Regions from separate parts of the Massilia sp. SYSU DXS3249 genome, predicted to be linked through region 1. Evidence: predicted binding sites of a transcription regulator. Region 1 holds the regulator's gene; the other holds the start of a gene.
What was found. Region 1 encodes LexA, which represses DNA repair genes until DNA is damaged. Its sites were predicted from a motif close to ACTGTATNNNNATACAGT; they were not measured.
Positions count from the first base shown of each region.

Region 2: a site for LexA is predicted at 3,668-3,685, ahead of imuA (translesion DNA synthesis-associated protein ImuA). Genes of this name have one in related genera too.

Region 1 covers NZ_JBSIPX010000026.1:32,555-39,791, forward strand. The annotation lists gene ACWCIA_RS21820 (replicative DNA helicase) at 1-347, opposite strand, end outside; gene rplI (50S ribosomal protein L9) at 479-931, opposite strand; gene rpsR (30S ribosomal protein S18) at 968-1,258, opposite strand; gene priB (primosomal replication protein N) at 1,296-1,589, opposite strand; gene rpsF (30S ribosomal protein S6) at 1,620-2,009, opposite strand; gene lexA (transcriptional repressor LexA) at 2,245-2,880, shown strand; gene ACWCIA_RS21850 (tetratricopeptide repeat protein) at 3,079-3,804, opposite strand; gene ACWCIA_RS21855 (cystathionine gamma-synthase family protein) at 3,832-5,073, opposite strand; gene purF (amidophosphoribosyltransferase) at 5,090-6,616, opposite strand; gene ACWCIA_RS21865 (CvpA family protein) at 6,667-7,155, opposite strand; gene ACWCIA_RS21870 (SPOR domain-containing protein) at 7,172-7,237, opposite strand, start outside.
Region 2 covers NZ_JBSIPX010000002.1:92,284-99,520, forward strand. The annotation lists gene ACWCIA_RS02660 (anti-sigma factor family protein) at 1-82, opposite strand, end outside; gene ACWCIA_RS02665 (RNA polymerase sigma factor) at 79-597, opposite strand; gene ACWCIA_RS02670 (nuclear transport factor 2 family protein) at 609-1,037, opposite strand; gene ACWCIA_RS02675 (Y-family DNA polymerase) at 1,532-3,019, opposite strand; gene imuA (translesion DNA synthesis-associated protein ImuA) at 2,949-3,653, opposite strand; gene ACWCIA_RS02685 (TnsA endonuclease N-terminal domain-containing protein) at 4,095-4,931, shown strand; gene ACWCIA_RS02690 (Mu transposase C-terminal domain-containing protein) at 5,088-7,124, shown strand; gene ACWCIA_RS02695 (ATP-binding protein) at 7,200-7,237, shown strand, end outside.

The DNA.
Region 1 (7,237 bases):
TCGCGCACGATCTCGGCGTAACGGCGGATGTTGGCGGCGGACGGCGTGTTCTGCGCCATCGCGTTCAGGTATTGCAGGCCGCCGACGTCGTCGGCCTTGCCGAGCGAGACCATGGCCTCGTAGACGGTGATCACGTCGGCCGGCTTGCCGCTGTTAATCAGGCGCACCATCTGTTCGAAGATGATGCGATGGTCGTAGCGGTAGAAATCGTCCGCGTGCATGAAGTCGGCGATGCGGTCCCACGCCGCATTGTCGCGCAGGAGGCCGCCGATGACGGACTGCTCTGCTTCGATGGAATGCGGGGGAATGCGCAGCGATTCGATTTGCGGATCTGCGGGGGTATTCATGGCGGGCATTATACCCTCTCCGGTCACACGGCTGAAATAATTGGCGAGTTTCTGAGGACAAAAAAAAGCCGGGCAAGCCCGGCTTTTTCCTTTTAACAACAGCTCGTGCCGAGCTGTGTCAGAACATCTGATTAGGCAGCTTCGCCCACGACAGCGATCGTGATTTCCACGACGACGTCGGTGTGCAGGGCGACGGCGACCGGGTGCTCGCCGGTGGTCTTCAGCGGGCCGGTCGGCAGGCGCACTTGCGCCTTTTCGACCGCGAAACCTTGCTTGGTCAGGGCTTCGGCGATATCGAAGTTGGTGACCGAACCGAACAGGCGACCGTCAACGCCGGCCTTCTGGCCGATGGTGATGGTCATGCCGTTCAGCTTTTCGCCTTGTGCTTGCGAAGCCGACAGCTTTTCAGCTGCTGCTTTTTCCAGCTCGGCGCGCTTGACTTCGAACTCGGCCACAGCCGCCTGGGTCGCGCGGCGGGCCATCTTCTGCGGGATCAGGAAGTTACGTGCGTAACCGTCCTTGACCTTGACCACGTCGCCCAGGTTGCCGACGTTAACAACTTTTTCCAAAAGGATAACTTGCATATTTTTCTCCAGAAAATTCGGACTGTACGGCGCCGATTAGGCGTTGTGCAGGTCGGTGTACGGCAGCAGCGCGAGGTAGCGTGCGCGCTTGATCGCGGTGTCGACCTGGCGCTGGTAGTGCGCCTTGGTGCCGGTCAGGCGTGCAGGCATGATCTTGCCGTTTTCCTGGACGAAGTCCTTCAGGGTGTCGACGTCTTTGTAGTCAACCTGTTCCACGTTTGCAGCGGTGAAGCGGCAGAACTTCTTGCGCTTGAACAGCGGGTTCTGCTGTTTGCGCTTCAGTTTTTCTTTGGCTTTGTTTTTGTCGAACTTTTTACCGAATGCCATTTGAGGCTCCTGTATCTAAAAGGTGGCCGCTCATTCTTTAAGCGGCGGCACTGAAATCAATGATGTGAAACACCAGGGCTTTGCTGTTGCGATTCTTCCTGGCCAAAAATCCCGTGAACTGGTGGGCTGCGCCCAACTCGGCGCTGGCGAAGCGGCCCGAAATTTCACCCGCGGCGAACGCGGCAATTTCGAACTCGACCAGCCTGGCGACCCCTGCCTCGACCTGCTGCGAACTGTGCATCAGGATTGCCGAGACGACCGGCACGCCGGCGGGGGTGTAGCGCAGTACGTCGCGTTCAGCAATCGTCGCGACGACCTGGAGCTGGTTCACTTCTTGTTCACGATTCCTGGCGAAAGAAATTTAGGCAGCAGCTGGGGCCGGGGCAGCAGCCGGGGCTTCTGCGCGGTGGCTCTTGGCTGCGTCTTCGCGCTGGACCGACTTCATCATTGGCGACGGAGCGGTTTCAGCCTTCTTCATCTTCACGGTCAGGTGACGCAGCACGGCATCATTGAACTTGAATGCGGTTTCCAGCTCGACCAGGGTCTCGTTGTCGCACTCGATGTTCATGCAGATGTAGTGTGCCTTCGGCAGCTTCTGGATCTGGTAAGCCATCTGGCGGCGGCCCCAGTCTTCCACGCGATGGATGTTACCGCCGCGTGCGGTGACGCTGGCCTTGTAACGCTCGATCATCGCCGGGACTTGCTCGCTTTGGTCCGGGTGGACGATAAAAACGATTTCATAATGACGCATGCAACACTCCTTAAGGACGTTTAAACAAATGCCCACCTCGGCGTCAAGACGAGTGTGGGAAGGGAAAGCCGGCAATTATAACGCGATACGGGCGTCAACACAATCCTGGGCCATCGTCGCCCCGCCGCTACAACTTCCCGGGTGGAAATCGTTAATTTTTCGTGATTTCCCTTGCATTCGCCGAAATACTGTACAAAAATACAGTCTGAATCATTAACCCACCCGTGGCAGATCCATGCTCAAGCTCACCGCAAGGCAACAACAGATCCTTGACCTGATCAAGGAAGCGATCGACAACACCGGCTTCCCGCCGACCCGTGCCGAGATCGCGAAGGAATTGGGCTTCAAGTCGGCCAACGCCGCCGAGGAGCACCTGCAGGCGCTCGCCCGCAAAGGCGCGATCGAAATCGTTTCCGGCACCTCGCGCGGCATCCGCCTGATCGGCTCTTCGCTGCCGGCACCGGTACCGCACGTTCCTGCCGCGCTGCTGATGTCGCTGCCGCTGGTCGGCCGCGTCGCCGCCGGTTCGCCGATCCTGGCCCAGGAACACGTCGAAGCCACCTACAACGTCGACCCCGCCATGTTCGGCGCCCGCCCCGACTTCCTGCTGAAGGTACGCGGCTGGTCGATGCGCGACGCCGGCATCATGGACGGCGACTTCCTCGCCGTGAAGAAAATCGACAGCGCCAAGAACGGCCAGATCGTCGTCGCCCGCATCGGCGAGGACGTCACCGTCAAGCGTTACCGCAAGACGGGCGAACTGATCGAGCTGCTGCCGGAAAATCCGGATTTCAAGGTCATTCGCGTGGAACCGGGCGACGAGTTCGCGCTCGAGGGGCTGGCGGTCGGGCTGATGCGCAGCTGGCATTGAGCTTGATGTGACAAAGGCCGCGTTCAGCGGCCTTTTTTCCGGGTATTGCACTTGTAGGGTGGACTCTCGAGTCCACGCGGTCCGGCGTTCGTAAATCGAATTGTTACCACTTGGCGGCAATGTCGCCTTACAGCGGACGGTGATACCGCGTGGGCACAAGTGCCCACCCTACGAAAGGCGGCAACCGGTGGACTTCGCTTACTTGCGCAGCGAGTCGTCTTTCGGCAAGTTCTTGATGATCGCATTGTGCTCGCCCACATACGCCTCGGTCGCCTGGCGCCAGACGGCGACGTCGGCCAGCACCAGCTTGGCGCTGACCTTGGCCTCTTCCGCGAGGTTTTCCTGTACCTGCGCCAGGTGCTTGTGCGCACGCTCGGTCTCCGAGGCATTCATCAGCTTGGCGATATCGGCAGGAATGCGCTCGGCTAAGGGCGAGACCGCGTTCAGGTTCGTCACGAATCCGTTGTAGCAGTCCTGCCACTTGGCGATCGCCTTCGATACCCGGTCGATTTCCTCGGACTGCTTGGAGACCGCCGGAATCCGCGGCGCCGCGCAGGCGAACTTGCCTGACTTCAGGTCCGTGCCGTCGTAGCGGCTGACCCAGTGCTCGATGTCCGCGCGGCGTGCGACGCGCTGCTGCATCACGTCCAGCGAGGCCGCCGCCACCTTGTTGCCCTTGGCCGCAGCCTTCTGGAACCACATCCGGGCCTTGTCCTCGTCGACCGTGCCGGCCTCGCCGTACCAGTACATTTGGCCCAGGTGCTGCTGGGCGTCGACGTTGCCGGCGTTGGCCAGTTTGGTGTACAGCTTGAATGCTTCCGGATACTTCTTCTGCTCGAACAGCGCTTTGGCGTCGTCGAGCTCGCCCGCGTGGGCAAGCCCGGCCAGCAGCAGGCCGGCCACCAGCATCATCTTCTTGTTCATGGTTCCCCGTCGTGGCAAGGCAAGCGTTCAGGCGGACAGCGCGCTGCGGAAGTCGTCCAGCAAATCGCCGGTGTCTTCGATGCCGACCGACACCCGGATCAGGGATTCGGCGATCCCCATGCTGGCGCGGCGCTCGGCGCCCATCTCGAAGAAGATCGTGTGCGCGACCGGGATCACCAGCGTGCGGGTGTCGCCCAGGTTACTGGCGGGAATTGCGAGCTGCAGGCGGTTCAGGTAATCGAAGCAGTCGATCCCCTCCTTCAGCTCGAAGCTCAGCAGCGAACCGCCGGCCCGGAACAGCTCGCGCACGATGCCATGCTGCGGATGCGAGGCCAGGCCCGGGTAGTGGACGGCAGCGACACGTTCGTCGGCTTCCAGCATCTGCGCCAGCGCCAGCGCATTCGCGCAGGTGCGTTCCATGCGCAGCGCCAGCGTTTCGGCGCCGACGGCGATGTGGTGGGCCGCTTCCGGGCCGAGGGCGGCGCCGAAGTCGCGCAGGGCCTTCGCGCGCAATTGCGCCATGCCCTGGGCCGTTGCCGGCTGCTTGCGGAAGTTGGCGGCGATGTTCGGGAAGGCGCTCCAGTCGAACAGGCCGGTATCGGTCAGGGCGCCGCCCAGGGCGATGCCGTGCCCGCCGATCGACTTGGTGAGCGAATTGACCACCAGCCCGGCGCCGACCGCCTTCGGGCGGAACAGCCAGGGCGTGGTCATCGTGTTGTCGACCACGTACAGGATGCCGCGCTCGCGGCACAGCTCGCCGATGCGGGCCAGGTCGGCCACCTGGGTGCGCGGATTGGCGACCGTCTCGACGAACACGAGGCGCGTCTCCGGGCGCAGGGCGGCTTCCACGTTGGCGACGTCGGTGGCGTCGACGAAATCGACGCCGACACCCTGCCCGGCCACCGTCTGCCACAGGCTGTTGGTGTTCCCGAACAGGAAGCTCGACGAGACGATATGGTCGCCGGCGCGCAGCAGCGCCTGGAACAGCGCGCCGATGGCCGCCATGCCGGTGCCGAAGCACAGGCTGGCCACGCCGTCTTCCATCTTCGTGATCTTGTCTTCCAGCGCGGCGACCGTCGGGTTGCCCTGGCGGCCGTAGCGGAAGCCCGGCTCCTTGCCCTGGAACACAGAGGCAAGCTGGCGCGCGTCGCCGTAGCCGAAGGCCACCGAGGTGTGGATCGGCTTGTGCAGCGAGCCCTGCTCGATCGCCTTGCGGCGGTCGTTGTGCAGGATCGTGGTGGTGAAACCGTACTGTTTCTGTTCGCTCATGGGCAGGCCCGTGACATTACTCGGCGGCGACCGCCGGATTGAGGTTCAGCTGGGTACGCACCACGTCTTCCTGCGACACGCCCTTGCCGCCGTTGTGGCGCGCCGTTTCCAGGTTGTCGAGGTAGGCCGGGGTCACGTCGCCCGTCACGTACACTCCATCGAAGCAGGACGCCTCGAAGTTGGTCAGCGCCGGATTGACGTCGGAAATAGCACGCTTGAGGGCGTCGACATCCTGGTAGACCAGGCGGTCGGCCGTGATTTCCGCGCACACTTCCTCGACGGTGCGGCCGTGGGCGATCAGCTCGTCGCGGGTCGGCATGTCGATGCCGTACACATTCGGGAACAGCACCGGCGGCGCGGCCGAGGCGAAGAACACTTTACGGGCGCCGGCGTCGCGCGCCATCTGCACGATCTCGCGGCTGGTGGTGCCGCGCACGATGGAATCGTCGACCAGCAGCACGTTCTTGTCCTTGAACTCGGAGGCGATCGCGTTCAGTTTCTGGCGCACCGACTTCTTGCGCATGCCCTGCCCCGGCATGATGAAGGTACGGCCGATGTAGCGGTTCTTGATGAAGCCTTCGCGGTATTCGACGCCGAGCTTCAGCGCCAGCTGGATGGCGGCCGGGCGCGAGGAATCGGGGATCGGCATGACGACGTCGATTTCCTCGACCGGGATTTCCTTGCGGATCTTGTCGGCCAGGTATTCGCCCATCTTCAGGCGGGTCGCGTAGACCGAGGCGCCGTCGATCACCGAGTCCGGGCGCGCGAGGTAGACGTATTCGAAGGCGCAAGGGTTGAGCGACGGGTTTTCCGCGCACTGGCGCTCGTGCAGGCGGCCGTCCTCGCCGATGAAGATCGCCTCGCCTGGCGCAATGTCGCGCACGAAACGGAAACCGATGCCTTCCAGGGCCACCGATTCGCTGGCGACCATGTATTCGACGCCGTTCTCGCCGTCGTTCATGCCCAGGCACAGCGGGCGGATGCCGTAGGGGTCGCGGAAGGCAAGCATGCCGTGGCCGGCGATCTGCGCCACGACGGCATAGGCGCCGCGCACGCGGCGGTGGACAATGCCGACCGCCTTGAACACAGCCTCGGCGTCGAGCGAATAACCGTTCGCCGCTTCCTGGATCTCGTGGGCCAGCACGTTGAGCAGCACTTCCGAGTCGGAATTCGTATTGATGTGGCGGCGGTCGTTACGGAACAGCGCCTCCTTCAGTTCCGCCTGGTTGGTCAGGTTGCCGTTGTGGGCCAGGGTGATGCCGAAAGGCGCGTTGACATAGAAGGGCTGCGCCTCTTCCTCGCTCGACGAGCCGGCGGTCGGATAGCGGCAGTGGCCGATGCCGGTATTGCCCTGGAGCGAACGCATGTTACGGGTGCGGAACACATCGCGCACGAGGCCGTTGGCCTTGTACATCGAGAACATGCTGCTGTGATTGGTTGCAATCCCCGCCGCGTCCTGGCCGCGATGCTGCAACAGCAGCAATGCGTCATACAACAGCTGGTTGACGGGAGTTTGCGAGACGACGCCGACGATGCCACACATGGTGCGCTCCTAAGAACAGAATGCTGTTACAGAAAACTTCAAATCGAATGTCAAAACCGCACGTGCTGCGCGAACGCAGCGGGAAGGAAGGGTTTGACGGTGCGCGCTCCGGCCTCGGCCAGCGGGGACAGCAGCGCGTCTTTCCAGAATGCTTGTTGGGGGATGGCGGTCATGGAACACAATATGACGGCGGCGAGCACGATCACAATGCCGCGCGCCAGGCCGAACAGTCCGCCCAGGCCGCGGTCGGCCAGCGACAGGCCGCTTGCTTCGATCAGTGCGCCGAGCGCCAGCGACAGCAGGCCCATCAGGATACGCACGCCGAGGAACAGGACGATGAAGGCGACGATCAGGCGCACCGTCTCGCCGGGGATCATGTCCGGCAGCAACACCGCCAGGCGCGCGCCGTAGGCATTGGCCACGACGAAGGCCACGATCCAGCCCAGCAGCGACAGGATTTCCTTCACCAGGCCGCGCAGGGTGCTGATCACAACCGAGGACACCAGCACGAACAATACCAGATAATCGAAAATCGTCACGCCGCCACTACCAGCTTCACACCGGCACCAGGAAGCCGCCGATGCCGAGGCCGCTGAGTTTGGCCCGGGTCTTCTCTGCTTC
Region 2 (7,237 bases), on a different contig from region 1:
CGACTTCGGCCATGCGGGCAGAAGGGAGGCGGCCATCGACATAGGAGTGCAGGTCGGCTTCAGTAATGGGGAAGATACTCATTTGACGACTTTCAGGGCAACGACGGGGGCACGGCCTTCCATCAATACACGCAGTTTCTCGCGGGCGCGCGACAGCCGCGACATAACGGTCCCGACCGGGAGGCCCAGGGTCAGCGCCACGTCCTCATAGCGCATTTCTTCGAGTCCAACCAGCAGCAGAATCTCCCTATGCTCCTCCGGCAGCAGGCGCAACGCGGCGTCCAGGTCGCGCAGCTCGAGGCCGGCAGAGGCGCGTTCCGGCCCAGCGGTCTGGGGTGTCTCGTCGTCCAACGGTTCGGTTGGCACTTTGCGCCGCCGCCCCTGGTCGATACGCACGTTATGCATGATCGAGAACAGCCAGGCCCGCATGTCGCTGCCCGGCTGCCACGCAGCGAGCTGGGCCCAGCCACGTTCCACCGTGTCCTGCACCAGGTCGTCGGCGTCGGCGCGATCCCCGGCCAAGGCGCGGGCATAGCGCCGCAGCCTCGGGATACAGGCTAGGAGCTGCTCGCCGGCGTCAGGTGGCAAGGTTCGCATCGTTTCGTGGATCAGTTGGCCGCCGGCTTGGGATCGACCTGCCAGGTTTCGTTCACAAGCTTGCCGTCGCGGTAGGTCAGCACGTAGCGTACCTTGACCTGGATTTTCCCGTCGAAGCGTACGGTGGCAACCACTGTGGCGCCCTTCGGGTTGGCCGTTTCGTCGATGCCCATGACGGTCACGCGGGCCGGCCCGGCGGCAGCGCCGAACTTGTCCCAGACCGCGCCGATGGCTGCCGGGCCGGTGTAGATGCCGTCTAGAGGGCCACCGACCCAGGTCAAGCGGGCGTCGTCGGCATAGTCGCGCACAATGGCGGCACGCTCGCCCGCACCGACTGCTGCAATATGGGCTTGGGCGGCGTCGAGGGCCGGTCCGGCGAAGGCCGGATGTGCGACACCAGCAGTGATGGCAAGCAGAAGGGCAAGAGGTGAAGTTTTCATGATGGCTCTCTAGTGTGGTGTGAGGGAACGAACTGTTCCTACATGGGTGAACGGATCTGCAGCTCCTTTATTCCATTCCGGAGCAATTATTTTTTTCGGCTGCCCATCAGAGCAGCAGCCTGCCGTGGTTTCACTTGTACGAATTATGTTTTCGAACGTCGCGGTGGGACGGCTGGGTAGCGCTACGCAGCATAGAAACGTGCGCGCTGCAAGGTTAAGCTGCCTTGTAGGTAGGGTGCACAGGCGCACCGAAGACACCACTACCAGCACCAACTCCAAAGCAGTATCGCTGCTTAGGGCATGACAGACCCAGTTATCGCGTCCCAGACCATTGCAGCATTCCTCCATGCTCTGGAAGAAATGACGACACACAACTCGCCGCATGCTCTGGTCAAGGGAGCTACGAAGGACGCAGGCGAACAGAACCCCAAGTATCGGCAGCGTCGGCTTCTTACATTTCACACTGCAATTCGATAGCGCTAATTTGACTATGACTATCCAAATAGCCCGTGGAGGAACCAGCGTGGTTCTGGATCCTCGCCTGCTCCGGTGACTCGCTCCCGATAAACCCAGTACAAAGCGTGTTCTTGGCCTTCTGCAATCCAGTAATCTCTAGCAGCCGTATCTCCCCACCATCCTGCTTCTACGCGCTCTGGGCCTGACACCATTCTCAGTGGAGACCCGTAGAACGGCCTATGGTTTCGGACAAGCAGCGGAATTGGACTAACCAGCAGCCAGGTCGGTTGCAGCATGCTACTCAGATTTGGCGGAAGCTGGCCGGCAACTACCGCTTCCCGAACCTTCTCATGAATAGGAACCCACGCGTTAGCGACCTCGGGCCGATAATCAGCCACTGGCCGCACCTGACGAACCTTGTCCTTCCCAAGGCGTGCTACCAGCAGCTCGATCATGCGCACCTGGTCTTCCTCCGTGCCACCTGGCTCCGGGAAAAGCGACTCGGTCGGAGGCTCCATTGGCTGCAGCTGGATTGTCTGGAGCACCAATCCGATTACTGGAGCGTCCAGTACCAGTTTCCCGAGTCGCTCCTTCAGCAACCGCACAATGTGATCACTATGCCAAACCGGTTCAGCCAGCAGGATCTCAACTTCGGTCGGCGCCCGCGCAACACGACCGCGTTCGTGTTCGTGTTCAAGCTTGAGCGTAACGCCCTTTACTGCAAGCTGCATTGCACATAACCAACCGATTAGCTGCAAAACCAGGCGCTGCGCGCCGGCTAGCAATAGATCAGCATTTTCGATGCGATCAAAAAATTCCATTCGTGCGTCGAATTTTGTAGGCGCCTCGACCCATTCGAAGACCTCTGGAAGGCTGCCGAATGCGGAATCAAGGAAATCGAGTAATGCGCGGCCACATCTCCGTTGAAGACCAGGTCGCGGCAGCCGTTGCAAGTCACCGATCGTATCGCAGCCAATTCCTTCAAACCAGCTACTGTAGGGCCTTGCCGCTGGCACAACCATTACAGGAAGACGATACAACGCACGCCCTGATGACTGTTGCTTCAGAACACTGCCGCCGCCGGTTCGCGCGAGCATCCACGCTGCCCGAGCAGTAGGAGCACAGCTCAATTTTCCCGTGAACCCCAGACTACGAAGATCGGCACGAACGCGTCTACATACTGATCGGATACCACCGAACAGCCGCAAGCTGGCACCGATATCGAGTAGCAGCGTTGACTCTTCCGCGAGCGTCACTTGGGGCGTGTATTGCAGCATTGCCATCGCAACGGCCCGTAGTGCAGCGTCTTCACGTGCTGCCGTACGTTCGTGGATACGTGCATCGGGAGCCAGCATTAACACGCCACCGCGGCGCATCGCAGGTTTGATGCCGACCATTCGCGCGCTGCACGACATCGTTAGAACCTTCTCTCGCTCAAGGACAACTGTAATGCTGTCACTCGACCAGTTCGGTTCGAAGACCTCGAGCGGGAGCTGGGGTAGATGTAATCCGATCCACAGGCGCATGGCGATGAACAAAGGAGGGAGACAAGGGTAGGAACAGTGCAGTTTCGCGCTGTGGCCCACGACGTTTTAAGAAATCAATCTCGACACCGCCTCGCGCCGGCCGAACCCCTAGCCGAAGCAGTGCGGGTGAGGGATCTTGCGCTGCGGCGATCGGGCGGAACAAAAAGAATAGGCTCTCTCCGTCTGAAGCCGCTAAACACAAACGTCGTAGGCTCTCGTTTCGAACATGGCCAGGCCAAAACAAAAGCGCATGACACCCGCCGCTTCGGAGGACTTGTTCTGCAGCCCAGAGGGCGTCAGCTGTACGATCAGGTTGAACCCACGTGACTTGAGACGGGTTCAAGCCCATCGCAGCCAGGGCAATCGAATTTGGGACATGTGGCGGTTGAATGAGCATTACCCGGCGTTTCCCGGCCGCTGCCAGTGCAGGCTGTAGAAGCCTTAGTTCGCCTGTCCCGGGTTGACGCAAATGGAGCTCAACCATGCTACTAATCGGCCACCCTCCTCCTGGTAACTGGTCAGATAACACAGGAAACCCAGTGTCAACACAACGTGTGCTTGCATGACCGAGCTGCGAAGCACGCCATAACGACGGATGAATCGACTCCGGTGTCGAATGGCTCGTAGTCAACATACCACCTCCTCAGTACTGTATGCCCATACAGTACTTGGTTCATACGCTTTTAGCAAGGTGTCTACACTTCAACCGAGCGGCTGAAGCCGATATTACGTAAAGAAAAGACCCATTGTATCCACTTGGCAACAATTTAGGTGTCTAAAGATTAACTATTCGCTCAAGTACCCACTCGCAAGCAGGTCTACCTGCCAGCCTACGTCTACAAGAATCATCTATACAACCGTTAGATCTTCATACGCCAACAAGCCATCGATGTTCAACCTTCACAACATTGAAAAAACTAGTTGGGCAGCTATTATTTAAATACCTAGCATGCTTAACCCAAGCCCTACAACGAATCTTTAAAAATCAAAATTTTCCTAAATAGGAACAGTTCATTTAGGAAGTATAGTCGGACGGCAATTTATCACCTAAACACGCGACAAGGATGCGAGACAAATGTCGAGGAAACGATATACGCGCAACGAGTCAGACATCCAAGAACTGCTGAGACGCGGGCGGGGGAAAGGGGTCAGGGAAAATTACCTCCCATACTTATTCGTTCGTGATGTTCCCAGTTCCGGCCGATCACATCGGATATACGGACGACGCAGTGGACGCGTACATCATCTTTTGTCCGACATAGAATATGCCCATTATTTGACCTTTGACAGCGACAACGCGGTTGCAGACATTAGAGAGCAATTCGCATTAGACCGAACAGAAACGATCAGAATAGCATCGACTCTCGGATTCAGGCACCCTAGAGATCCACGGAGCGATACAAATTTAGTTATGACTACAGACTTGGTCGTGACATACAAACGCAATTCGGTATACGCCGACACAGCTTTTTCAATAAAGCCAGCATCTCAATTATCTAATCGCAGAGTATGCGAAAAACTAAGGATCGAGGAAACCTATTGGACAGAAAAGAACGTTTCCTTCCGAATACTAACTGAGCAAGATATTCCACTCCATTTAAAACGTAACCTGCAATGGCTGAGGCAATATCAAAACCTGCATCTTTTCGCAGAGCCGTCTCCAGGGCATTATAAAGATTTAGCTGAGCACTTACTAATATGCCTTTCGCACCTAAATATACCAGGCATAACACTTTGCGAAGTCTGCAAATTGCTCGATGAACATCTTGCATATGAAACTGGCTCGCATTTGATGATAGCTCGACACATGCTCTCGACACGCATATTTATAACAGAACTAAATCGTGAGCAATTATGGAATACTCCAATTTCAGAAATTAAAATAAATAGCTGTCTTCGAGCAGAGAATTAATCAATGGACGCTTTAATAAGGAACACTGTATTCAAGCTCTCATCTACCGGCGAACTTCGTCGTGTTCTGTACGTCTCGAGCGAAAAGGACTATATCGTTACTATAGTACTTAGCGGTCGCCGCCGATCTCCATCTATACATAAGTACGATGAATGGATGAGCATGATAACCAACGGCTCACTTGCGGTTTGCGAGGATCCGTATCTAGATCTTCCATTCAACCATGCACTAACTGCATCAATGAAATCGCGACAAGCAAAAGCTTGGGCGGCAATCGAACCTATAGTCAGAGACGTCCCTGCTATCTTCGATTCACATTACCGTAATCAACAAATTACTATTCGTGCAAAAGAGGTTGAGTGCCACAATGATAGTATTCGAGACTGGCTAAACGAATACTGGCAACAGGGATGTACCCCATCAGTACTTCTCGGCAGAAGAAATAACTGCGGAGCTCCCGGCAGAATAAAGCCAACAAGAACCACGTCAGGCACTGATAACAATCAACACAGCATCCTAGAAATTAAACGCGGTGCTCCCCGTTCGATAACCGCCGGAGTGGGATTAAACATATCCGAAGAGCATCGTCGATTGATATGCATAGCGACCAATGTCTTTTATAAGAAGAATAAAAAAGCGACCTTGAAATATGCATATCTAAAAATGATTCGTCAGTATTACCCTGATAGTATCCGGATTAATGAAAACAAAAAAATCGAAATAATACTTCCGGATACTGTACCAACATACCAACAATTCATATATTGGCACAACAAAGAAAATTCAAAATACGATGAAATTCGAGCTAGAGAAGGCAAACTACATTTCGAAAAGACACTACGCCCCCTACTGGGAAATAGCACATTTGAGTCGATTGGCCCAGGTTATCGCTATCAAATCGACGCGACAATTGCAGATGTCTATTTAATCTCTAGAATAGACCGCAGTACGATCATCGGACGCCCTGTGATGTATGTTGTTATCGACGTCTGGTCACGATTAATCGTCGGACTATATATAGGCATAGAAAATGCCTCATGGACCACAGCCATGATGGCGATCCACAACGTAACATTAAACAAAGTCGACTATTGTGCAAAGTTCGATATAGATATTCAACCATATGAATGGCCAGACACTTCGCTTCCGAGTGTTTTACTGGGCGACCGCGGTGAAATGCTTTCCAAACAATCCGATAGATTGGCCGAACTACTGGGCATTGAAGTTGAAAACACACCGCCATACAGAGCAGATTGGAAAGGAATAGTCGAGCGGCAATTTCGACTGCTTCCAGCGAAGTTCGCTGCTGACGTTAAGGGTTATGTCCAGAAAGACTTTAATCAGAGAACAGGGCCAGATTATCGCCTAGACGCCTGCCTGAACCTTCACGAATTTACAAAAATAGCCATACATTGCGTACTTGAGCATAACGCTACTCCAGTTGGCGGATATCCTTTGGAGAATGTGATGATAGCCGAAAAAGTTCCTGCCATTCCCAATGAATTATGGGCATGGGGGATAAAAAACCGGATGGGAACATTAGTACGCCATTCTGAGAATAGGCTCCTGTTCGCCCTTTTACCTACAGCCGAAGCCAGTGTTACCCCCAAAGGCATTTATTTTCTTGGAAGAAATTACTATGCCTCTGCATTAGACAAGCAGGAATGGCTCAGTAAAGCACGACATAAAGGCCGTTACAAAGTCGTTATTTCATATCACCCACATAACTTGGACATAATATTGCTTCACAACCCAGCCCATCGAGACCGGTTCACGTCATGCACACTCCTGAGCAACGACAGTTCGGACCACAATCTATATATCGAAGAGCTTGTGGCAAGATTGGCGAAAAGCGCCAAGACGACTGCAAGCAGGGTATTTGAAACAGTAAGCATACAGATGACGCATCAAAAGGCTGTAGAAGATATCGCAGCATTTGCGAACGCAGAAAAAGAAAAAGAAAAAGAAAAAGACACGTTTTTACCGCAGCAGAGCAAGAAGTCGAGAATTTCGAACATTCGTACTTATAGAGCAGTCGAAAAGGTTCTGCACAGAGTTATAGATAGGGGCTTAAAATCTAAGACATCGCCAGAGCCGTGTGCAGAAGAAGAGTCGGCATCAATAAAACCAGCCCGCATTAAGCCCTTCGCGCGAATTCCTATATTCTCACGTGACGACAAACAGGCGAAATAAAATCATCTAAACGCACGAGTAGGTGGACCAGCGATTGTCTTTAGAATTTATGATTAAATTGCCATTACATATCCAATGACCAGTCAACATATCTTTGACCACAGGCCAAATGA